Regions from separate parts of the Colwellia asteriadis genome, predicted to be linked through region 4. Evidence: predicted binding sites of a transcription regulator. Region 4 holds the regulator's gene; each other region holds the start of a gene.
What was found. Region 4 encodes sigma-54, which starts transcription at its own class of promoters, with help from an activator protein. Its sites were predicted from a motif close to GTTGGCACGNNNNTNGNNT; they were not measured.
Positions count from the first base shown of each region.

Region 1 (6,058 bases), on a different contig from region 4:
GCGGTAGTAAAGTCTGAATTTTTTAAGTTAAAGGTAATATGGTCACCTGAAGAAAATGGTGATTTAACTTCACGTTCAACAATTGCCCCGTTAGCGATACGGCCAACTGTTGGTATATTCACTAATACCTGCGAGCCATCAAGCCCTTGAGCACCTAAACCACTAACCACTAAGCTACCTTGTGCTACAGCATAAGCATTACCGTCTAGACCCATTAAGATGGTTTGTAATAAAGTACCGCCACGTAAGCTTTGCGCGCTACCCATACTTGACACAGTAACATCAATAGTTTGCCCTGGTTTGGCAAAAGCATTAAGTTCAGCGTGTACCGCTACCGCGGCAACATTCTTAATTTTTGGTTTAAGGTTTTCTGGCATAGTGATACCAAAATTACTTAACATGGTTTTAAAGCTTTGTTCTGTAAAAGGACTTTGTTCACCTGTACCAGGTAAACCGACCACTAAGCCATAACCAATTAATTGGTTAGAGCGTACACCAGCAACATCGGCTAAATCTTTAATGCGCTGGGCGTGAACAGAAAAAGTATTTAACGCCACACCTATCAATATAAGGTTAAGAATTGCTTTCATAATAAAATACCTCTCAATGAATTAGCATTGAGTTATAGTGGCCACCAAGAACTGTTAAAAAACGACGTTAACCAACCTTGTTCATTGACGTCTGCAAAGGTGCCAGTACCAGCATATTGAATACGTGCATTCGCGACTTTATTCGATAAAATAGTATTATTAGAATTAATGTCTTTAGAGCGAATAATACCCGTTAAGCGAATATATTCATCACCGTTATTAAGGGTCATCCATTTTTCGCCACGAATCATTAAATTACCGTTAGGCAGAACTCGCAGCACATGCACTGAAATATTGCCGCTTAAACTATTTCCTTGGTCTGCTTTAGAGTCACCCTTGAAATTAGAGTCTTGTGACAAGCCAAATTCTAGTGACTTGCCGTTGATAGTCACCGGAGCACCACCTAAGCCTGTAACAGCATTTAGGTTGTATTCATTATCTTTTTTAAGTTCGGTTTTAGCATTTTTTTTCGCTTGAGTATTTTCACTCAAAATCACCGAAATAATATCGCCAACACGGTGTGCTTTAGAGTCTGAGTAAATATTATTGACATAATTAGGCTTAAATAAAGAGCCTGAAGGGACAATACGAGACTCTTCTTCCTCGGGTAAAATTGGCGCAAAATCTGGGTCATCTGGTAAAGCTTTACTGAGCTCAACGGTGTTGCTACAACCTGTGAGCATAATAAGTAAACTTAACGATATTACATTGACGATGTTTTTCATCATTGCCTCCAACTTTCTAAAAACTAAATACAGCTAAATAATTCAAGTAACTACAATTGCTGATTGATATAACTTAGCATTTGGTCAACTGCAGAAATAACCTTTGAGTTCATTTCATAAACACGTTGACTTTCAATAAGGTTTACTAACTCTTCGGTGGTATTAACATTCGATGTTTCTAACGCACCTTGTACTAACATACCGTAACCTTCTAAACCGGGAACACCTTCTTGAGGAGCACCACTGACGGCAGTTTCAGTATATAAATTTTGTCCTATTGGCTCTAAACCGCTTGGATTAACAAAGTTAATCAGGTTAATTTGTCCAACAACAGCTGGCTCTGCCTGCCCTTGTAACATCACGGATACTTCACCATCTTGGGAAACAATAATACTGCGAGCATCTTCAGGTATAGTTACTTGCGGCTGTAGTAAATACCCAGCTCCTGGAGTAACCATGTTGCCTTCTTCGTCCATCGTAAACTGACCATTGCGGCTATACGCTGAGCTACCATCAGGCATTAATATTTCAAAGAAACCTTCCCCCTGAATCATAAGATCAAGCGAGTTATCTGTAGTAAGCATGTCACCTTGAGTATGAATTTTTTGAGTAGCAACAACTTTAGTACCCGCCCCTAACATTAAGCCTGAAGGCATTTCAGTGTCTTGTGCACTACGTCCGCCGGGTTGGTTAATGTTTTGATACAGTAAATCTTCAAATACGGCTCGGCTCTTTTTAAACCCGACAGTGCTTGCGTTAGCTAAGTTGTTAGAAATTACCGCAATATCTTTCGTTTGCGCATCTAAACCTGTTTTACTTATCCATAATGCTGGGTTCATAAATCACCTCTATAAATTATTAGCTTCAGCGGTTATACCAACCGACATAGCAAAATATTGTTCACTCAAAAATTAACTAGAACGCTCTTAATAAGGAAGATGCGCTGCTGTCATTTTCTTCTGCTGTTTTCATCATTTTTAATTGCATTTCAAATTGACGTTGCAAGGCAATCATTTCTGTCATTTCGTTTACGGGGTTAACATTACTTGACTCTAAAGCTCCGCCTTGTACTTGCACATTAATATCAGCCTGCAGCACTTGGCCATCTTTTGCCCGAAATAAACCATCATTACCTTTATCAATTAAACGCACATCGGGGTTTACCAATTTAATACGTGCAACCTCTTCTTGAACTGTACTTGGCGCACCTTCTGGTTGAACCATGATGGTACCGTCACGACTTATTTGAATATTATTTACCGGTAACGGTAAGAATATTGGTCCAGCCTCACCAATTACTAATTCACCATCATTTGTCTCTAAAGCACCTGTTTCGGTGACACGTAAATGACCACCACGGGTATAAGCTTCTTGACCATCTTTACCTTGAACAGCAAAAAAACCCTCACCACCAATGGCTATATCAAGTGAGCGTCCTGTAGTAAGTAATGCGCCAGAGTCAAAATTTTGGCTAGCACGTTCTGTCATAGAGAATACTCGTGTTGCCATACCTTCACCATAAGCTTGCATACTGCGCGCTTGGGCTAAGTCAGCTTTAAAGCCAGTGGTTTTGGCATTGGCTAAATTATTAGCATTAACTGCCAAGGCATTCATATTTTGTTTAGCACCGCTCATGGCGATATAAAGCAACTTATCCATGATGAACTTCTCAAAAAAAAGGTTATACCTAATAAATGCAATTACAATGCCAGAAGATAGACACTATTCACGATTGAGTGTTTTTTTACGAGGGAGTAACTAGCGTACAAATAAAAAAGCGAGCCTTATGTCAAGCTCGCTTTGATGATATTTAAAGAGGATTAATATGAAGTTACTATCTAATTTGCAATATGGTCTGATTTAATTGGTTATCCACTTCTAATGAACGCGAGTTCGCTTGGAAGTTACGTTGCGCTGAAATTAAATCAATTAACTCTGTGGTTAAGTTAACGTTAGATTGTTCTAGTGCTGAGGAGTTAATAGTACCAAAAGTACCTGAGCCACCTTCCCCGGCTAACGCCTCACCAGAAACAATACTTTCTTTCCAGTTAGTACCGCCGATTTGGGTTAGGCCTTGCTCATTGGCAAAGTTAACCAAAACGATACGTGACAATGGCTCTGAAGTACCATTACTATATGTTGCTCTCACCAAGCCATCAGTATCAATGTCAATGCCTGTTAAGCGTCCAACCGCCAAACCATCTTGTTTTAAAGCGGTAACTTCAAAGTTAGACGCAAATTGCGTTGGTTCATTTGGATTAGGTCCATTAGTATCTAAATTAAAGTCAATGATCATTTGCTGAGTAGGATCTGCGCCGTTACTTAAAATACCAGCGCCGAATTGAGCTGTTTGTATAGTGCCTGGTTTTTGGGCGATAAAGTCACCACTAGTATCAAACATTAAAACAGCTCCCGTAACACCGGCCCCTGTAGGTTGAGTTAGCACAGGGGCTGCTGGGTTTTGGGCTGCAACAGGGATATCAACCATTTGTTCGTCAACAGCAGTAAACATGTTCCACTCATTTGCGGCTGACTTGACAAAATAGTAAGTCATAATATGGCTATCGCCTAATGAATCAAAAATAGTGACTGATGTTGAATTATTAAAGGTTAGCGGATCGGTAGGATCAAATACCGGATTGGCTGGCGGTACATCGCCTGCCGGTAAGTTCATACGAATATCAACTTCACTTGACGCTGTTGGCGCCCCTGATGAGGTAGGTATACGAATAGGCGTTGCGGTACTTAAACTAACTGACTCAGAACTGCCGTCTGTACCCACAGGAAAACCTAATAAGTGCCCACCACCTGAGTTTACAACAAAGTTATCCGAATTTAGTTTAAATTGACCTGCGCGCGTATAAGAGGTTTCTAAAGAGCCTAACTCAGGGACTGTGGCAAAGAACCCGTTACCTGTAATAGCCAAGTCGAGCGCATTGGTGGTGAACTGAATACTACCTTGAGAAAACTGTTGCGCAACATCAGATGTCAAAACACCATCGCCCACTTTAGTTTTGCCAGCGGCTAGTAATGATGATGCATAAACATCAACAAATTCAGCACGGGACTCTTTAAAACCAACCGTATTTACGTTGGCAATATTATTTGATGTAACATCAAGATCTTTCTGTGCAGCGTTTAACCCGCTTAGTGCGATATTAAATGACATAATTTAACCCTCTTTAAAATTTCTTTTCTCTCATGCAAAACCAAGTGCAGTGCTTATGCTTCTGATACTTCAACAACATCTACTAATGCCATTTGTGTACCACCATTAAGGTTAAGCATAATGTTACCACCAGCCCCAGAAAGCGTAACACTATCAACTTTCCGGTAGGTCATCGTTTGTAACTCTGAGGCCTTGCCTTCTACTAAGCCAACGACTCTAAAACGATAAGCGCCAGTAGCTGCATCTTCACCACTCGATGTTTGACCATTCCATGTAAAGCCAAACTCACCTTTCTTAACATCGCCTACAGGTACCGTTTGAACAACCTCACCTTTAGTATTTTCAACATAAATGGTAACTTTACTTGCGGCACTATCAGTTACAAGCTTACCTTTGACTTCTTCGCCTGCTCCCATACCAAAAATATTATCGTCAACTAAAACACTACGACCAACCAATGACGAGGCTTGTAGCGCTTGACTAGAATTCATAGATGTCGCAAACGCTTCAAACTTATTATTAAGATTACTAATGCCATCAGTGGTTGAGAATGATGTCATCTGTGAGATCATTTCATTATTATCAACAGGCTTAGTTGGGTCTTGGTTAGCCAGCTCTTGCGTCAATAAAGCAAAGAAATCAGCTTGTGTTAACATGCCTTGCTTGCCATCAGACTCTTTAATATCTTGTTTAGCTAAGCTATCTCTTATTTTTTCTTGCTTTTCATCTAAGGTTAAAGCTGTATATGGGTTAGTACCACTTATTGATTGCATTTCCTTTCCACCTTTTTAATTACTTGCCAAGCTGCAGCCTTGGATTCAATATCTTTCTAAGCAACTGCAGTGACTGAATATAAACGTGACGCAGTATTCACTATGTAATTTAAGTCATTCACTGGCCAAAGCTTTATTACCTTTGACCAAGCGTTAAGGTTTTATTCAACATATTCTTTGCTGACTCAGCCAATTGGACATTGGTTTGATACGAGCGTGATGCTGAAATCATATTAGTCATTTCTTCAATCACATTAACATTAGGCTTATAAATATAACCGTCTTTATCGGCCATAGGGTGAGCTGGTGCATACTCAACATTTAAGGGTTTATCACTCTCGACAATGCCTAACACATCAACACCAACACCACTGCCGTCAGCCGAACTTTGCCCAGCGGCAGCTTTTTGCATTGCGGCGGCAAAAACAGGGTGCCTTGCACGGTAAGTTTCACCTGCACTACTACTAACACTGTCGGCATTTGCTATATTACTCGCCGTAGTATTAAGACGAACAGACTGCGCACTCATGCCGCTGCCTGTGATATCAAATACGTTAAAAAGACTCATAATTACTGCCCTCCGCTAATTACTTTTTTCAATGATTTAACTTTACCATTAAGAAACTGCACGCTCGCTTGATACTCTATTGAGTTTTTAAGATACAAGTTTCGTTCCACTTGTACATCAACCGTATTCCCATCACCAGTATCTGGCTGATTCGGTACTCTATATTGAGCACTACTGTTAAGCTCACTACGAACGTCAAAATGCTTTTCATTAGTACGAGACATACTCATTTT
Region 1 covers NZ_BAAAFA010000004.1:110,610-116,667, reverse strand. The annotation lists gene ABD005_RS06995 (flagellar basal body P-ring protein FlgI) at 1-590, opposite strand, end outside; gene flgH (flagellar basal body L-ring protein FlgH) at 623-1,315, opposite strand; gene flgG (flagellar basal-body rod protein FlgG) at 1,366-2,154, opposite strand; gene flgF (flagellar basal-body rod protein FlgF) at 2,231-2,974, opposite strand; gene flgE (flagellar hook protein FlgE) at 3,150-4,484, opposite strand; gene ABD005_RS06970 (flagellar hook assembly protein FlgD) at 4,538-5,257, opposite strand; gene flgC (flagellar basal body rod protein FlgC) at 5,394-5,825, opposite strand; gene flgB (flagellar basal body rod protein FlgB) at 5,828-6,058, opposite strand, start outside.
Region 1: the regulator sigma-54 is predicted to act here: its motif matches at 3,010-3,028, upstream of flgF (flagellar basal-body rod protein FlgF).

Region 2 (6,058 bases), 340 kb from region 4:
GCGTGATAAGCACAAGCATTGATACCTTGTTGCTGTAAATACTGAGCAACCACTTCAGCACTATGTTGCAAAGTAACATACACTATACCCGCACCTTGCTGACTTTTAACTAACTGTTCAAGTGTATTATTTTTTTGAGCTGACGACACCGACACAACACTAAGATCAAGGTTAGCTCGGTAAAAGCCGGTTTGCACTATATGCTCTGGTTGTATGGCAAACTTATTAGCCATATCCAATTTTACTTTTTTAGTTGCTGTTGCGGTTAGTAACAACACCAAAGGAATGTTAAGTGCTTTACAGTAACTAGGTAACTTCAAATAATCCGGTCTGAAATTATGCCCCCACTCTGAAATACAATGAGCTTCATCAACCACCAACATCGACACGGGAACCGATTCAATAAACTGTCTAAAACGTTCATTTTTGAAACGCTCTACAGAAACCATTAATACTTTTATGCTACCGTCACGTACACTTGCCATAACCTCTTGGGCTTCACTACCCTTTAAGGTTGAATCAATACTCGCGGCTTTAATACCTTTTTTTTCCAAAAAGGCCAATTGATCTTTAATAAGCGCTAATAACGGCGAAACCACTAAGGTTAAATGAGGTAATTGCAAAGCAGTTAATTGATAACATAAACTTTTACCTGATCCGGTAGGGAAAATAGCCAGTGACGATTGCCCGTTTAATAACTGCGTTATAGTTTGCTCTTGACCCGGGCGAAAGTGGCTAAAACCAAAATATTGTTGTAATAACGAGGTTAACGGTATCGCTGAATTATTTTGGCTTACTTGGTTTGTTTGATGTTCTTGCGGGTTGTGTTGAGAAGAAGAAGAGTCAGTCATGGTAATATGCACCGAAATGCTATCAGCTAATTAAGTGGCATTATCATACCCTGCTTACGTTAAAAATTCTCAGCTCTGTTCATCTGATAACTTTCGCTAGCCTTATGCTTAAAAAAGCCATAAAAAAACCTTGTGAAAAATCACAAGGCTTCAACTTTTTTATCTAGCATATTCGTTAATTTTATTAATTATTATGCTTAAATAGCTATCTACTTATTTGCTAAAACGGCGTCCAGCAAAGCCTAATAAACCTAGCGCTAAAATAGCTAAAGTAGTTGGCTCAGAAACAGGGGTAGGTGTAGTACCGACACCAATACCACCCACATTTGCTAAATTTTCACCTGAGATATCAAATGAATAGAATGACGTTCTACCATTAAAGTTGTTTTGGTTCGACATAGTCCACTCACCCGTAACCAAATCACCTGATAAAAAATCACTATTAAACTGAGTAAGTACCGCAGTATAAGAGCCTGCATTTAGTACTAATGAAATATAAGAATCCCATGCATTACCACTTGATGCAGAAACAACAGTTGAGCTATCATCATCACTTTGCAATAAAGTACTCGCCGCATCAAAAATGAATAACTGCGGATCAAAACCGCCGTCCGCAACAGTAGTACCAGCAGCATTAACACCACCAGCATAACTATGACTTAAAAAGCTAATAGTTGCGGTATCAGTTACGTCAAATTGAATGTAAAAACGGCTTTCATCGTTATCAAAATTACCGGTAAAAGAGTGCGCACTCATCAAGGTTGCGTTTGCTTGTGTCGCCATAAAGAACATTAGGGCAACTAATAATATTTTTTTCATTGTATTAAATCCATTAATAAGTTGTGTCTAAACCGTTGAATTACGGTAAAAAATAAAAAGCAAAAAACAAGCCAATTAAAATAAACAAATAAAAACAAAGGGTTAAGAAACAACGTATGCGATAAAATAAATATATGTAAAAATAATAGACACTTACAGAAGTTTTGAGGTTCTCTTAAGTACCACAAAAAGTATGATAATTAATATCTCCATCAGCAGGGGCATCTTGATAGTTGACTGTTTCGACTAAATTCACATAAGGCTGACGTAATACGGCTAAAAACTGCTGTAACGCTGTCAAGTTGCCACTTTCTTGCGTTGTTTTTAATACCCGCTCAACATGATGGTTTCTAGGAATAACTAGAGGGTTACTTTTTCCCATCAAGACTTTGGCACCAGCAATATCATCGCCAATACGTGCGTACCAGCGAGCAGTCCAACTGAGCCAATCATCGGTGTCGGCACTTTCATCAGCGGTATCTTTTTTGTGGAGTAACTCATTAACATTTTGAGCAGTTAAATTATTATTTAAGGAGGTAAAAGTGCCCGTATAATCTCTTCCATCACGCTGCATCAATTCAAGTAAGTCATTAATGAGCGTAACATCACTCTCTTGAGGTATGGCAATACCTATTTTTTTGGCCATCATGGCTAAATAGCCTACTTTAAACTGCTCAGAAAATTGCACTAATAATGGCTCTAAAAGTGCAATAGCTTCACTATGCTCATCATCACTGTCTGTAAGTTCAGCCCCTTCGTCAACCAAGCACTTTTCAATAACAGGAATTAAACACTCAGCAAAGCGCGCCATATTCCATTGCATAATGCCAGCTTGTTTACCAAATGCATAACGGCCTCGTCTATCAATTGAGCTAAAAACTGTATCACCATGATAGTGATTCATCATAGCGCACGGGCCGTAATCTATTGTCTCTCCTGAAATGGCAGTATTATCAGTATTCATAACCCCATGAATGAAACCAACCCGTAACCAAGAGAGTACCAGTGTTAACTGTTTATTAAGTACCGCAGATACAAAGTCAACCACCTGTTTTGCACTTAGCTCTCGTTCATCAGGCTTATTATCCTGCGTAATATTTTGTGCTGGTTTTTCGGGTAAAATATCAGGAAAATGACGTTCAATGGCGTAACGGGTTAACTGAATGAGTGAAGCTGTATCTCTGCGGGCAGAAAAATACTGAAAAGTGCCGACCCGAATATGGCTTGCAGCAACCCGAGTAACTACCGCACCTGGTAATGGTTGCTCTCGATAAACAGCTTCACCTGTTGCAACTACTGCCAAACAACGTGTTGTTGGTACGCCAAGCGCATGCATAGCTTCGCTCATGATAAATTCACGCAATGCTGGGCCTAAAGCACAACGCCCATCACCTTGTCTTGAGAAAGCGCTCACACCAGAGCCTTTCAATTGAATATCCCATTGCTTACCCTTGGTATCAGTAATATCACCTAATAAGTGTGCCCTACCGTCTCCTAATTGTGGGTTAAACTGTCCAAACTGATGTCCTGAGTAAGCCTGTGCTACTGGCTGACTTCCCTCAACGAGTTCATTACCTGAAAAATACAATGCAAGCTGCTCATTCTCTTGCTGGGCGTCCACTTCAATAGCAAGTTGTTTTGCTAACGGCTCATTCCATAATAACAATTCAGGCTTTCGTACAGGGGTTGGTAAACTCTGCTGGGAAAAAGCACGACCTAGAGATAAATACGTATTGGAGAGTTTTAATGGCATGAAATACTCACTATAAAATGGATGTTTGGTAGGTAGAAATATTTACCAAGTTGCTCTTGTTTATTGTTTATTGTTTATTGTTTGTTGTTTGTTGATAACTTATTTGCTGAATACGCAATTAATACAATACGACGCCACACTAATGCTGACTATTATCGTACAGTATATGCCACTCAACTTCACTAACGGGCATAATAGAAAGGCGATGACCTTTTTTCACTAAACCAATATCATTAATACCAGCGAGAGATTTTATTTTTTGTAATGACAATATTTCGCTAAACTTTTCTTTTAGCTGAATATCAACCATAACCCAACGTGGATTGTCTGGACTTGATTTAGGATCAAAGTATTTAGACTCAGGATCGAATTGGCTATGATCCGGGTAGCTTTCTTTAACAACTTCGGCAATGCCAGCTATACCAAGCTGCTTACAGCTCGAGTGGTAAAAAAACACTTGTTCACCAAGCTTAACCTCATCACGGAGGAAATTACGCGCCTGATAATTACGAATACCGTCCCAATGTTCCTGTTGGTTTGGTTTTGCGGCTAGATCATCAATGCTAAAAGCATCGGGCTCTGATTTGAATAACCAGTATTTCATAAGGTTTACTCAATATAGAATGATTGAGAGAGGAAAAATAGAGTTAAGTTTAGCCAACATTGAACAGCAAACATTGAATAAACCTAACTTAATCTGACTACATAATAATTTAGCTGATAAATAGATGTTACCCTAGGCTAAATGCAGAAGAATTATTTCTCAGCAGCAACGACTGAAATTTCAACCAATAGTGCATCACGCGCCATTTTAGCGGCAACACAAGCACGTGCTGGCGCATGCCCTTCAGGTATCCATGCATCCCAAACAGCATTCATATCAGCAAAGTAGCTCATATCTTTAACATAAATAGTGGCTGATAAGATATGTTCTCTATCACTCCCTGCTTGTATTAATAAATCATCAACTTTATCAAGCATGGTTTGGGTTTGCTCAGTAATACCTTTAGTTGCATCTGCTGCCACTTGACCACATAAATAAATAGTCCCATTATGTTTCACGATACGGCTCATACGCTGTTTAGTTTCTTGTCTTTCGATAGACATTAATTACTTCTCCAATAAATCAATAAATTTTTGCGATTGCTCTATAGCAACGTTCATATCTTTAATTAGCACACTAACATTTTTTTCAATTGATACCATTTCGCCTTGCAGTGCACCTACAGCTTTAGCATTAAGGTTGTGCTTTAGAAACAAGCTATTATCTTTTAACGCTGACAATACTGGCGCCATTTTGCTTTCTGCTTTTCGCATCGATTTAATTAAAGTATTGTAGCGGCGTTCGGTTTCTTTCAGTTTTGAGGCACTTTGACGTTTTAAGCTACTACTCGATATTTGATCTATTTCTTCTTGCCATTCATCAAATAGAGCGTGTGAAACATCTTCTATTTTTTCTATGCGTGAGCTAACACGCTCTGCTGCTTCCGCCGACTTTTCATATTGCTCCTGAGTGATACTGTATTGCTCTTCCAGTTGGCCGCCATCAAAGTTTATCAACGCAGTCATTTCTTCTAACGCTGATTTAAACTGTGCCTGAGCCTCTTCTTGTGACTCTTTAGCTGCTTCAACACGGTCAACCATAATATCACGCTTGTGAATTCCAACTTTCTCCATTGCAGAATAATAAGCGCTAGAGCAACCCGCCAGTGATAAAACGGTAAACATAATGCACAATGTTTGACTCAATTTTTTCATAATTTACTCCCTCGAATACCATAAAACCTGATACTGATAATATACAGTGTTACTAATAGATAGGTAACACTTCTGTATAATACGTATATACTCGCCACCATTCAAAGTATTGGTTAAATTATATCTAACCATTATGGATGAATATCAATGTTACTTAAGTTAACCGTAAATATAATCACATAGCCAAAGACGTCAATAACAACAAAGGGGCGCAAAATGCTATTGCGTCCAGAATAAGTGCTAAAGATGAATCTATATTAGCTTGCTCTTGTGCAGTTCTTTCGTTAACCCATGTTGAAAAGAATGTATTCATAACTATCTCCATTTGTTACTTATGTAATTTGTTTAGATGTAACTTGTTTAAGTGAAACGACTATAAACATTCAAATGGTAGGTTTGTTAGGTAATGTGCTTAACGGCTAAGAAAAATGATGAGCGGTTAGTATAGGTAATTACTGTGAGCTTTAAGCTGACTCTATCAACGTGTAAAAGCTAAAAAGATCACTAAATAGTGAGCTTTTTAGCATAGTTAACTTACTCGCTATTTTTTATTTAAAGCAGCGAGTTCTTTTTTAGCTAAGAAGTTATCCATTTTTGAGCGTAATAACTTGTACAATAAAATAGAGCCGTCAATTTCTTCTTTACGGTTAGTTAAACTTTCAATATTAAGCCCTAATGGTAAATCGTAAGGTAATACTGCATCTAAAATTTGCTGTAAACTATTCACACAAATACGAATAGATTCATACAAGGGTTTCTCTGCATTTAAAATGCGTAAGCTAGTTGCTTCAGGTACGTTCACCCCTAACCAATCGATAAACTCTAAGGTTTTTTCGCTACCACAAGGTGAAAAAGTTAAAATTAATCGTTGTGGTTT
Region 2 covers NZ_BAAAFA010000001.1:226,512-232,569, forward strand. The annotation lists gene ABD005_RS00925 (RecQ family ATP-dependent DNA helicase) at 1-851, opposite strand, end outside; gene ABD005_RS00930 (DVUA0089 family protein) at 1,065-1,670, opposite strand; gene ABD005_RS00935 (protein adenylyltransferase SelO) at 1,846-3,423, opposite strand; gene ABD005_RS00940 (EVE domain-containing protein) at 3,563-4,027, opposite strand; gene ABD005_RS00945 (RidA family protein) at 4,180-4,530, opposite strand; gene ABD005_RS00950 (DUF2959 domain-containing protein) at 4,534-5,181, opposite strand; gene ABD005_RS00955 (hypothetical protein) at 5,357-5,494, opposite strand; gene ABD005_RS00960 (methylenetetrahydrofolate reductase) at 5,723-6,058, opposite strand, start outside.
Region 2: the regulator sigma-54 is predicted to act here: its motif matches at 1,728-1,746, upstream of ABD005_RS00930 (DVUA0089 family protein).

Region 3 (6,058 bases), on a different contig from region 4:
GTGGATTTACTAGCAATAGATAAATATTGGTCATTGATCGAAGGTAAGTTAAATAACTGGCTAGAAACCGGTATTCAGCATATTCCAAACTTGATCGTAGCGATTATATTTATCATCTTTTTTTCTTTATTTACGCGTGTCGCTGGCAATATTATTCGTAAAATTTTAAGGAGTGCATTTGACTCTAAGCAAATTGCAGATTTAAGCACAGCTATTATTAAAGCGTGTTTGATATTAATGGGGGTATTCATTTGTTTAGACTTTGTTGGTTTAAAAGGTACTGTAACCTCTTTACTGGCAGGTGCCGGTATTATTGGTTTAGCCATTGGTTTTGCTTTTCAAGATATGACCGAAAATTTAATTGCCGGTATTGTTATGGGTATAAGAAAGCCATTTAAGGTAGGGGATATTATTAAAGCAGATGGTGTGTTTGGTTCAGTCCAAACAATTAACTTGAGAAATACACTGGTAGAAACGTTTTTTGGCCAACTAGAGGTGATTCCTAATAAAATTTTATTCAGAAATATTTTAACCAATTATACGGTACTAGGAGTGAGGCGTTTAGAGATACCGGTATCAATATCTTATGCTGATGATATAGAGCAGGCTGCAGAGGTAATTGTTAAAGAGTTGAACCGATGTAACTTTGTCATTAAAAAAGATGAAACAGCGGTTTTTGCGGAAAGTTTTGGAGACAGCGCTGTTAATTTATTGGTTTGGGTATGGATTGATTATCCTGGCGAAACAGGCTTTATGGAGGCTAGGCATAGCACTATTGTTACGATTAAAAGGTCGTTAGAAAACGCTGATATTTTAATTCCTTTCCCTATTAGAACACTCGATTTTGGTATTAAAGGTGGTCAAGGTTTAGATGCGGTCATTTCAAATCAAGGCAACTTTAAAAAAGCTGAAACGCCTACTTAGTTATTTACATTGCTAATTAAGTTAGGTGTTAGTCTTGTCGTTAACCCAACTAGTATGCAAGTAGAGCCTACTAAAAAGCCACTTTTATTGTAAAAGTGGCTTTTTTTGACCCAATAAACTATGCGTAATCGGCGTTGTTCAGCATAAGTAATGTTTCTCAAAGCATGTAATTTTTACATACTTGATATGTAAAAAAGTAAGTTAATTGCCAAATTTAGTTTTTATTAAACCTTTTAATCCTTATAAATCATTATGTTATGTTTTGGCATGATAGTGGCAATAGTTAGTGTGAATTAATAAAAAGGAGAATATTATGAAAAACTCAATTCGTTCTATTATCGCATTAACATTATTAACTGCTGGTTCAACTGCGGCGTATGCGGCGAACACGTGGGAAGATAAATCTAAAGATGCATGGTTAGATGGAAAAGCTGAAAGTACGCTGCTATTTAACGGGAGTTTAAACTCTTTTGATATTAATACTGATGTTCAAAATGGCGTAGTTATTCTTACTGGTAAAGTTGACAGTGACGTTGATAAAGCATTAGCAGAAGAGCTTGTAGAAAGTTTAGACGGTGTAGCCTCTGTAGATAATAAGCTGACAGTACTCAATGACAACGAGCATGAAGATAGTAAGATATTAGCTTCTCTGACCGACTCAAAAGTTGAGACAGTTGTTAAAACTAAGCTGTTAATCGAGTCAGAAGTCAGTGGCACTAATATTGAAGTAGAAGTGAGTGGCGGCGTGGTAACTTTAATGGGTAAAGTTGAATCAGATAGTGCTAAAGAGCTTGCCGTTGTTATTGCTAAAAATACTGATGATGTTAAGTCGGTAGTTGATAAATTAGAAGTTTCTCATAGCTAATTTATTTTAATAAGCGAATAAAAAACACACTGCGGTGTGTTTTTTTCTGCGTTTGAGAAATGCCTGTGGGATACGTTAAAAAGCATAAATGATGCTACAAGCAACCTCATAGTACAATGCTCACCCCTTAGCGTCTGCTAAGTATGCGCATTAATCTTACAGCAGAAAATAATGCCCAACTCATATTGCTTTTAATAAATGAGTTAACGAATCAATTACGCGAATGGACTGACATGCTAAAAAAATATATTCAATCTATGTTATTAAGGTTTAAAACAAAACCGGTAAATAAAAAACAAAAACCATACTACTCACAGCAACCTTGTTATTGCTGGTTTGAAGATAAAAACGATAAATAAAATACGCTTTTTGTTTTGAGCTGTTTTTCTAGTGTGCTTATTACAGCTATGAAATACAGCCCTTTATTCACTAGGGCTTGGCACTTCACTTTTATCTACTCCTTTTTTGTTCGATATGATACTCGCTTCGATATGATCTTGGGGTTGTGTACTTAACCCATCTTGACTTGTTTTTTCTGCGACCTCATACACCAGTACGGTGAATAGCGCAAAATGGTCTGATCCAATAGATGATAAGCGCTGTATGCTTTTTACGGTAAAATGGGCACTATGAAAAAGGTGATCTAACGGCCAACGTAAAAAGAAATAGTCAACGTGAAATGTATTGAACATGCCACGTCCTACACGCGGATCAAGTAGACCACTAATTTTACGAAAAAGTCGTGTGGTCTTAGACCAAGCTACATCATTTAAATCGCCTGTTACAATAACTGGCTGGGTTGTTTTTTCAAGGCTTCTTGCAATGGTGATTAGCTCAGCATCACGCTCTGTAGATTCTGTGTTTTCTGTAGGGCTAGGTGGTGCAGGGTGAACAAAATGCATTCTTACTTTATGGCCAGTTCTTAGTTCTAGAGAAAGATGTATTGATGGAATATCACTCTCAACCAAATAAGATATCGTCTCTTCAGTGAAAGGCAGTCTCGAAAAAACATGCATGCCATATAAGTTATCAAGTGGGCATTTAACGGTATAAGGCATGTCACTCTCTAATACTTTTAATTTATTCTCCCACCACTCATCAGACTCTAGTGTTACTAAAATATCAGGTTTATTACTGCTAACAAGGTCAATTAACGCGTCACTATTATGATTAGTTTTAAGTACGTTAGATGTCATTATGCTGAGTTCTTTATTAGCATTATCAAGCTTTGATGTTTTGACTTCTTTAGGCCATAAAAAGGTGTAAGGTAGTACCCACCACAGCTGCCACGCTAAGCAGAAAAAAGCAGTGAAAACCAATAGCCAAGTAATACTCATATTCATATCAAGAAAAATAAGATTATAAGTAAGAATTATTGCTGAAATAACCGCTATTTGCAGTCTAGGAAAATCCATTGACCTAACAACCCAATGTGTTTCTTTTGATAAAGGCAGCAGAGTGGCTATAGCAATTAATAAGGTTGCTAGAGTCGATATTATTAACATATTACTTTCTCGATTTTATCTTTAAACAACAGAGCTATTTCTTATTTTGATCATAATTTTCAGCTACTAGTGCTATTAGAAATAGCTTCTTGTGCTCTAAATTAACACACACTTGATATTAAATTTAGCGTTTTTCCTCCCCTAAAAAGTAATTTGAATTAGCGGTGTAGATATTTCTTCGGTGTATGAGTTCAGGTTAATCACTTTAACGTTATTAATTCGGTAGTCGTTAAACGGTGTGTAAACTTTTCATACGTGCTGTGTACATCTTGCATATGTTATTTCTAGTAAATGATGACCTGTTTAAATTACTTTATTTTCAATGATTTATATTTTAATTTGAATGGTATGAATATTGAATGTTACTAAGTGAACATTACTTAGTGAATAGCAAATACGTAAGTTCTATTTTGTAAAAAGGCGGCATAAACGCTAATTCAATTGTTAAATTATTTTTGTTTTATGTCTTTTTTAACTATAGCTGAAGGTTAAATAAAGCAGCCGGATAGACACGGTGTCATATTAATAATCGGAGTTACACATGAAAATATTTGAAGCATTACGAAATGACCATGAGAAGCAAAGGGCGCTTATTAAGTTATTATTAGATACAACAGGAAACTCCGCTGTAAGGGCTGAATATTATCAGCAGCTCAAAGTAGAGTTAGAAACGCATGCCGTAGCCGAAGAAAGATACTTTTACGCACCCCTCATGCAACTAGATAGCACTATTGACTTGTCTCGTCATGGTGTTGCAGAACATCATCAAATAGATAAGTTTATCGCGGAATTAGATGCGCTAGAAATGAGTTCTCCGCAATGGTTATTAACGTTCAAAAAACTTGCTCACAAAGTTGACCACCATTTAGAGGAAGAAGAACAAGAGTTTTTTCAACAAGCAGGTAAAGCTTTTTCAGAGCAAGAAAAGCAAAAACTAGCTTCTGACTATTTAGTCGAAATGTCTTCTTAATAGTACACATTATCAGAATAGCCTAAATAACCTCAGATCGGCTTAATAAGCCTTAAATTAAGTAAAACTATCTCACTATATTAAAAACTTCTTAAACAGAGTTGAGATTAAATAAATTAGATGGCCTGATACTCTTGTAGTATCAGGCCATTTAGCTTATTACAATCAAGAAAAATACTGTGATACCCCAAGCAAAAACGTTCTATAACTATATTTAAACAATACTTTTCTAAGTTGATTTTATATGAGTGGAAACGCTACTTTAATTATTGAGTTGCTAAAAATTGAACCCATTTTGATGTTGATTTGAATTGCGCTAATACCAGCTTAATGCATACCAATAGCGGTACCGCAATGAGTAACCCAGTTAAGCCCCATAACGACCCTGTAATGAGTAGCCATATAATTATAATAAAAGGATTTATACGCATGTTTTTAGCTAATACTAAAGGGGTAATAAGTTGTGACTCAAGTATGTTGAGTGCCAAAACACCTGACAGGGTAAGTAATACTTTAATATCAACCCCCCATTGAACGGAACCGGCAATGGCTATTGCTGCCAAGGCAAATGAGGGCCCCACAAAGGGAATAAAATTAACAAAACCTACTATTAATCCCCACAACAATGCATCCTCTAAACCCATGGTAGTAAAAATAATTATTGCAGCTAAACTGAGGCCAATATTAATTGCACTAACTGTTAGTATGTAGCGTGATAATTTTTGCTGCATATTTAAAGCAAATTTAAATACGTTACGCTGGCGTTTTTCAGTAACAAATAATTTAACATACTGCCTAAATAGTTTGGGTGAATAAACTAAGGTAAATAAAATTAAGATTATTGTCGTTAATAACTGTATTAGTGCGAGCGGTGCCAAAACCATAAAGTCTGTAGCTAATGAAAATAAAGATGCTTTTAACTGCGTGTGAATAGTGTCTGTTTTTTGCGGTTGGCTGTTAACCTTTGGTTTGTCTTCAAACCATGAAAACCAGCTCTTTTTAACTTCTTGTGATTCAATGTTATCTGGCGTGCTCTTTTTATCAATAGCCCGATTAAGTTCTTCTAATGTTTCTGATACATGCACCGAGAGCTCAGGCAATAACTTGGTCCATTTGGTGACAGGCTCTTCTAGTTGTATGATGAGAGCAGCACTTGGTAGCAATAAACAGCTTAAAAGAAGGGTCGATCCTAGAACACGAGGAATAAAAAGTCGCTCTAATGCTTTTACACCAGGGCTTAATAATAGAGATATTAAACCTGCAACTAAAAGTAAAAGAATTAAATCCTGAGCTAAATATGCGGTATAGAATATAGCTAATACTGTCAGTGTATAAATGCATATTGAGTTAATACTAGTTTTGCGTTCGAATGGCTCTAATTTTGATGATGTAGGTGGTGTTACTGACATAATGGCCTTACTTGGTGTTAAGTTAAGATAACGACATGATAAAAAAGTAAATTAAGCAATATTCACGCCTAACTCTTTAGTTTAAAACTAACATTACAGTTAGCCATAAAACCCTAGTAAAAAACAATTAATTTCAAGCATATAAGAAAATTAAGCATGTGCAAAGTTGATAGGGCCGTTTCTATTACTTATAAACGTTAACGTTTTGATGTTTAATCGTTACAAAGTGTCTATGCAAAAAGTACATTGTAGTCAGTATTTTTTTCATAATAATTATTAATAACTGCATGATATGTTTTATATCAGTAATATAATCAGTTAGTTAAATTATGGCACACTTATAGCTCAGCAGTAATGTTAAAACGATTAACAGCATGTAGGTTTG
Region 3 covers NZ_BAAAFA010000002.1:147,020-153,077, forward strand. The annotation lists gene ABD005_RS03815 (mechanosensitive ion channel family protein) at 1-924, shown strand, start outside; gene ABD005_RS03820 (BON domain-containing protein) at 1,238-1,789, shown strand; gene ABD005_RS03825 (endonuclease/exonuclease/phosphatase family protein) at 2,212-3,294, opposite strand; gene ABD005_RS03830 (hemerythrin domain-containing protein) at 3,836-4,264, shown strand; gene ABD005_RS03835 (AI-2E family transporter) at 4,531-5,673, opposite strand.
Region 3: the regulator sigma-54 is predicted to act here: its motif matches at 3,637-3,655, upstream of ABD005_RS03830 (hemerythrin domain-containing protein).

Region 4 (6,058 bases):
CTTTTTTATTTTAGTATTAAGTGCCACTATATATGGCATTATCGTTTGGAAAGGAGAACTTGTTCAACCAGACGATATTATTGATAGTGAAGAAACACCTGACTTTATTGCCGAGGCTTTAAAAAGTAATATCTACACTGACTTAGGGAAATTATCTCATACCATTGAGGCAGATCGTATGGAGCATTATTCAAAGCAAGAATTAACACGCTTTGAGTTACCCAATTATACGTTATACCCTAAAAGTAGTAAGGCACCTTGGAAAGCGAGTGCAAAAGAAGCAATATTATATAAAAATAACCGAGTCGTGTTGAACCACCGTGTTCGCTTAAAATCAACCGAACAAGATAGTTTAATAGAAGAAGTTCATTGTAAGTATTTAGAGCTAGACTTAAATACAAATATTATTAGTTCAGATCAAACCGTTGTAATAATCGGTAAAGATTTTACCATGTATGGTTCTGGACTGATTATCGATTTAAACACTAAACAGATGACGCTAACTGAACATGTACGTACCCTTTATAAGAAAAATCATGAATAAAAAATTTAATACGCCACTTAGCTTATTACTTGGTAGCGCTTTGTTTTTCACAGCGTCACTTAACGTAGTTTATGCTGCCAAAAAAGACTTAAATCAAGAGATCACCGTTGACTCTAAAAAAACAGCTGCCGATTTAAAAAATAAAATAGCGAGTTACTTAGGTAGTGTAAGTATCAGACAAGGCTCTATTTTGATTTCTGCAGACTTAGTACAAGTTTTTAGTAACAAAGATGAAAACAGCGATGAAAAGTCTGATGTCTATTTAGCTAAAGGCTCTCCCGCTTTATTTCAGCAAGAGCTTGAAGATGGCAGCTTAATTAGCTTACAAGCCGATGAAATAAAATATCAACCAAGCTTAAATATAATTACTGTGGCAGGAAATGCCGTAGTAAAACAAGCAGGTAGCGAAGTTAGCGGCAGCAAAATTATTTATAATACATTAAGTGAGAAACTTGAAGCCGAAAGTAATAATAACGAAACAGTCACCACCATATTACAGCCAACCTTACTGAAAAAACAAAAAGCACTAAAAGATAAAGCTAAAAGCGACCTTGATAAAGAGCCAAAGACAGTCAGTGAGACTACTGAGCAAGCACCTGAAGAAGCGACTAAAGAAGAAGGTGACTCAAGTGTCGAAGGTTAATACATTAGTTGCTAGTGGACTTGCTAAGTCATACAAAGACCGACAAGTTGTTAAAGATGTTAGCTTAGCCGTCAGTACAGGGCAAATTGTTGGCTTACTTGGACCTAACGGAGCAGGAAAAACCACTTCTTTTTACATGATAGTAGGGCTTGTACCTAACGATGATGGGCAAATAATACTTAACGACCAAGACGTTACATTATCGCCTATGCATGAAAGAGCAAGACAAGGTATCGGTTACTTACCACAAGAGGCATCAATTTTTCGCAAGCTTTCAGTAACTGATAACATCATGGCTATTTTACAAATACGCAAAGAGTTAAACGAACAACAGCGCCTAGAAAAACTAGAGCACTTATTAGAAGAGTTCAATATTTGTCATATTCGCGATAACTTGGGCATGAGTTTATCTGGTGGTGAGCGTCGACGCGTAGAAATAGCACGAGCATTAGCCGCCGATCCACAATTTATTTTACTTGATGAGCCTTTTGCCGGTGTAGATCCGATTTCAGTTGGCGACATTAAAAAAATCATCATACACTTAAAGCAACGAGGAATTGGTGTATTAATAACTGATCATAACGTACGTGAAACGTTAGATGTGTGTGAACATGCTTATATTGTTAGTCATGGTGAAATTATCGCTCAAGGTGATGCGGATCAAATTCTTGCCAATCAAAAAGTAAGAGATGTATACCTTGGCGAACAATTCACGCTATAGTTATAGCATCAATCCGAATCGTAGAAAAACGTGTTCAATGGGTTATTGGTCACATCATAACCATTAAAAATAATAACAGGAAACCACATAACATCGATGCGCCCTACATTACAGCTCCGTATTGGACAACAGTTAACCATGACGCCACAATTGCAGCAAGCTATCAAGCTCCTGCAATTATCAACGTTAGAGTTACAACAAGAAATTCAAGAAGTGCTAGAGAGCAACCCATTATTAGAAATTGACGAAAGCAGCCAAAGCGATAGCAACGACGAAAAAAATAGTTTAGAAGATGCATTCTCTGCAAACTCTAATGATGCACAAAGTGATAATAACAGCAGTGATGGTAGTGAAGACCAACAGGCTAATATTGACGAAATAAGTACTAGTGAAGCGCTAGAGAAAAGTGATATTCCTGAAGAATTGAATATTGATACTACTTGGGAAGAAAGTTACAGCGCAGGCGTTTCTAATACAGGAGCTGTGAGCAGCGCAAGTGAAGATTACACTTACCAAGGAGAAACGACCGACTCAATTCAAGGTCATTTGTTATGGCAAATGGAATTAACCCCTTTTTCAGATACCGACCGCACTATTGCAACCGCCATTATTGAAGCGGTAGATGACGCTGGCTACTTAACGGTTTCCTCAGAAGATATTCTAGAAAGTGTTGGTATTGAAGACGTCGAATTAGATGAAGTTGAAGCAGTATTAAAACGCATCAATATGTTTGATCCTGTCGGCGTAGCAGCACGCTCAATACCTGAGTGTTTACTCATTCAATTAAACCAGTTTGATAAAAACACTCCTTATTTAGCTGAAAGTAAGAAAATTATTAGCGAGCATATTGATTTACTTGGCAATAGAGATTACCGCCAATTAATGCGCAAAACGAAATTAAAAGAAGATCAATTACGTGAAGTAATGCGCTTAATTCAGAGCTTAAACCCTCGACCAGGTGATGCGGTTATTACTGGCGATGATCAGTATGTTATTCCTGATGTTTCCGTTGAGAAAAAAAATGGTCGTTGGGTGGTTGAACTAAATTCAGATACCGCACCTAAGCTCAGCATAAATCAGCAATATGCTGCAATGAGCAAGAGTATGAAGTCCTCTACTGATGGGCAATTCATTCGTGCCAATTTACAAGATGCAAAATGGTTTATAAAAAGTTTAGAATCGCGCAATGATACTTTATTAAAAGTTTCGAACTGTATTGTACAACGCCAGCAAGGCTTTTTAGAGCATGGTCCAGAAGCTATGCGTCCAATGGTTCTGAACGATATTGCCGAAGCCGTTGAAATGCATGAGTCAACCATTTCACGTGTTACCACGCAAAAATACATGCACACCCCTCGTGGTATTTTTGAGCTTAAATACTTCTTTTCAAGCCATGTCAGTACTGAGAATGGTGGAGAGTGTTCTTCTACAGCAATAAGATCGCTAATCAAGAAACTTATTTTGGCAGAAACACCTGCTAAACCGTTGAGTGATAGTAAAATGGCTGACTTATTAGCCGAACAAGGTATTAACGTTGCAAGACGCACAATAGCTAAATATAGAGAGTCATTATCTATTCCTCCTTCAAATCAACGAAAAAGCTTACTTTAAGTAACTCATCAAAAGGATAACGCTTATGCAAATCAATCTTACCGGTCACCATGTCGACATTACTGATGCGCTTCGTGAGTATGTAAATACTAAGTTTACTAAGCTAGAGCGACATTTTGATCAAATAAATAACTCTCATGTTATCTTAACCGTTGAAAAGCTTGAACAAAAAGCAGAGGCAAACCTTCATATAAAAGGCGGTGAAGTATTCGCTTCGGCTATTAATACTGACATGTATGCCGCGATTGATACTTTAGTTGATAAGCTAGATAGGCAAATTCTTAAACACAAAGGTAAAGCAGCGCAACATTAATTCGACAAAAGTCGCGTAGCATAAAGCCTTAAATCACCTTAATATAAGAGCCCAATCTATGGGCTCTTCCACTTACTTTTAGCAATTTATGAAATTATCAGAGATTTTAACCCTCGACTGTACCTTATGTGCAATAAAAACCACCAGTAAAAAGCGAATTTTAGAAGAGATTTGCCAATTAGCCGCTAATAAGGTTACCGAGCTCGATCAAGACGAACTACTCGATAGTTTGCTTGATAGAGAAAAAATGGGTAGCACAGGTATCGGAAATGGCATAGCGATACCTCATGGTCGTTTGCCAAATAGCAGTAAAGCGGTGGCGGTACTAGTTACAACCGAAAACGCCATTGACTTTGATGCTATTGACAACCGCAGTGTCGATGTTTTTATCAGTCTATTTGTTCCTGAAGATAGCTGCCAAGAGCACCTTAATACGCTACAAAGTATTGCTAAATTATTTAGTGATAAAAAGGTCATAAAGAATGTCCGTAAGTGCACTAGCAACCAAGAACTGTTCGATGTTATTCAACAAGCAAGTTAAACGCTAATGAGTTGTGGGGAAAGCGTAAAATGAAATTAATTATCGTCAGTGGCCGCTCAGGATCAGGTAAATCGGTTGCGCTAAGAGTGCTTGAAGATTTAGGTTATTATTGCGTTGATAACATACCGGTAAACTTATTACCGGCCTTAACTCATACCGTAATTAACGATTATGAAACTGTTGCGGTTAGTTTAGATGTACGTAATTTACCGAAAGATCCACAAGATATTCCAGAAATAATCGCGTACTTACCCAAAGCGGTTGACGTAACCACTTTATTTCTTGATGCTGATGATAACGATTTAATTCGCCGCTTCAGTGAAACCCGTCGTCTTCACCCACTGATTAAAGAAAACTTAGCACTAGATCAAGCAATTACCTTAGAGAAAAAATTACTCGAACCAATTTCAGTGAGTGCTGATTTATACATTAATACCAGTCAATTATCTCCACACCAACTAGCTGACTTAGTAAGGGAGCGCATTTTAGGTAAGAAAACCGGTACTATGGTACTTGTTTTTCAATCCTTTGGCTTTAAACATGGCATCCCCGTTGATGCTGATTATGTATTTGATGCACGATTTTTGCCGAACCCTTTTTGGGAAAAAAATTTAAAAGAGCACACAGGTCAAAACCAAGAGGTGAAAGACTTTCTAGCAAGTCAGCCCATAGTCACTAAGTTTGTTTGGCAAATAAATAGCTTTATGATGACCTGGTTACCACACTTAGAGCGCAATAATCGTAGCTATGTCACCATAGCAATAGGTTGTACCGGTGGTAAACATCGTTCAGTGTATATTGCAGAATTATTAGCAAAAAACTTCCGCAAAGAGCGTGATGATGTACAAACTCATCACCGAGATATCGACGTAAAATCAACCTAAATAGGCCAGCTTTAGCTATGGTTAGCAAGAAATAGCGACATTAATCATTGAGTAATAAGGAAGATTTATGACCACTCACCAACAAACCGTCACTATTTGTAATAAACTAGGTTTACATGCAAGAGCCGCAACCAAACTCGCCCAATTAAGTCAAAAATTTAGTGCTGATATCACCTTAGAATTAAATCAGAAAGAAGCGAATGCAAACAGTATTATGGCGTTGATGTTACTCGCTGGCGGAAAAGGTAAGTCGGTTAATATAACCGCAACAGGTGATGATGCAGAGCTTGCTTTAGCAGAAATATGCCAGCTAATATCTGATAAATTTGACGAAGATGAATAAGCTAAGCCACAAATTTTATTGCATAATTTATAATAAATAATCACAGAATAGCTGATAAAAACACTACGTTACGATAAACTTAGTACAACTTCCAAGGAGACCTTCCCACAACTAAATATTCGCTTTAGTTAAAGCGATACCTTAAGACCGCTAGAACTAACGAGCAGGGCCGCTATGCCAGAGATATCAGAGCAAGATTACAGTCAAAAAAAATTACAGCAAGTTAATGAAGCATTAGGTAGCGGCATGTTTGTTTATGTTCGCAAACTTTTGCAACATATGCCCGCTTATGACCTCGCTCTGATATTAGAATCTTCAACCACTAAGAGCCGCCCTGTATTATGGCAACTTATCGACCCAGACTTTCACGGCGAGGTACTCGAAGAACTTAACGAAGAAGTACGAAAAGGTATTCTTAAAAGCATGCAGCCCGAAAAGCTTGCTGCTGTTGCCGAAGG
Region 4 covers NZ_BAAAFA010000001.1:566,884-572,941, forward strand. The annotation lists gene lptC (LPS export ABC transporter periplasmic protein LptC) at 1-544, shown strand, start outside; gene lptA (lipopolysaccharide transport periplasmic protein LptA) at 537-1,187, shown strand; gene lptB (LPS export ABC transporter ATP-binding protein) at 1,174-1,908, shown strand; gene ABD005_RS02385 (RNA polymerase factor sigma-54) at 2,005-3,519, shown strand; gene hpf (ribosome hibernation promoting factor) at 3,545-3,832, shown strand; gene ptsN (PTS IIA-like nitrogen regulatory protein PtsN) at 3,921-4,373, shown strand; gene rapZ (RNase adapter RapZ) at 4,403-5,257, shown strand; gene ABD005_RS02405 (HPr family phosphocarrier protein) at 5,325-5,600, shown strand; gene mgtE (magnesium transporter) at 5,775-6,058, shown strand, end outside.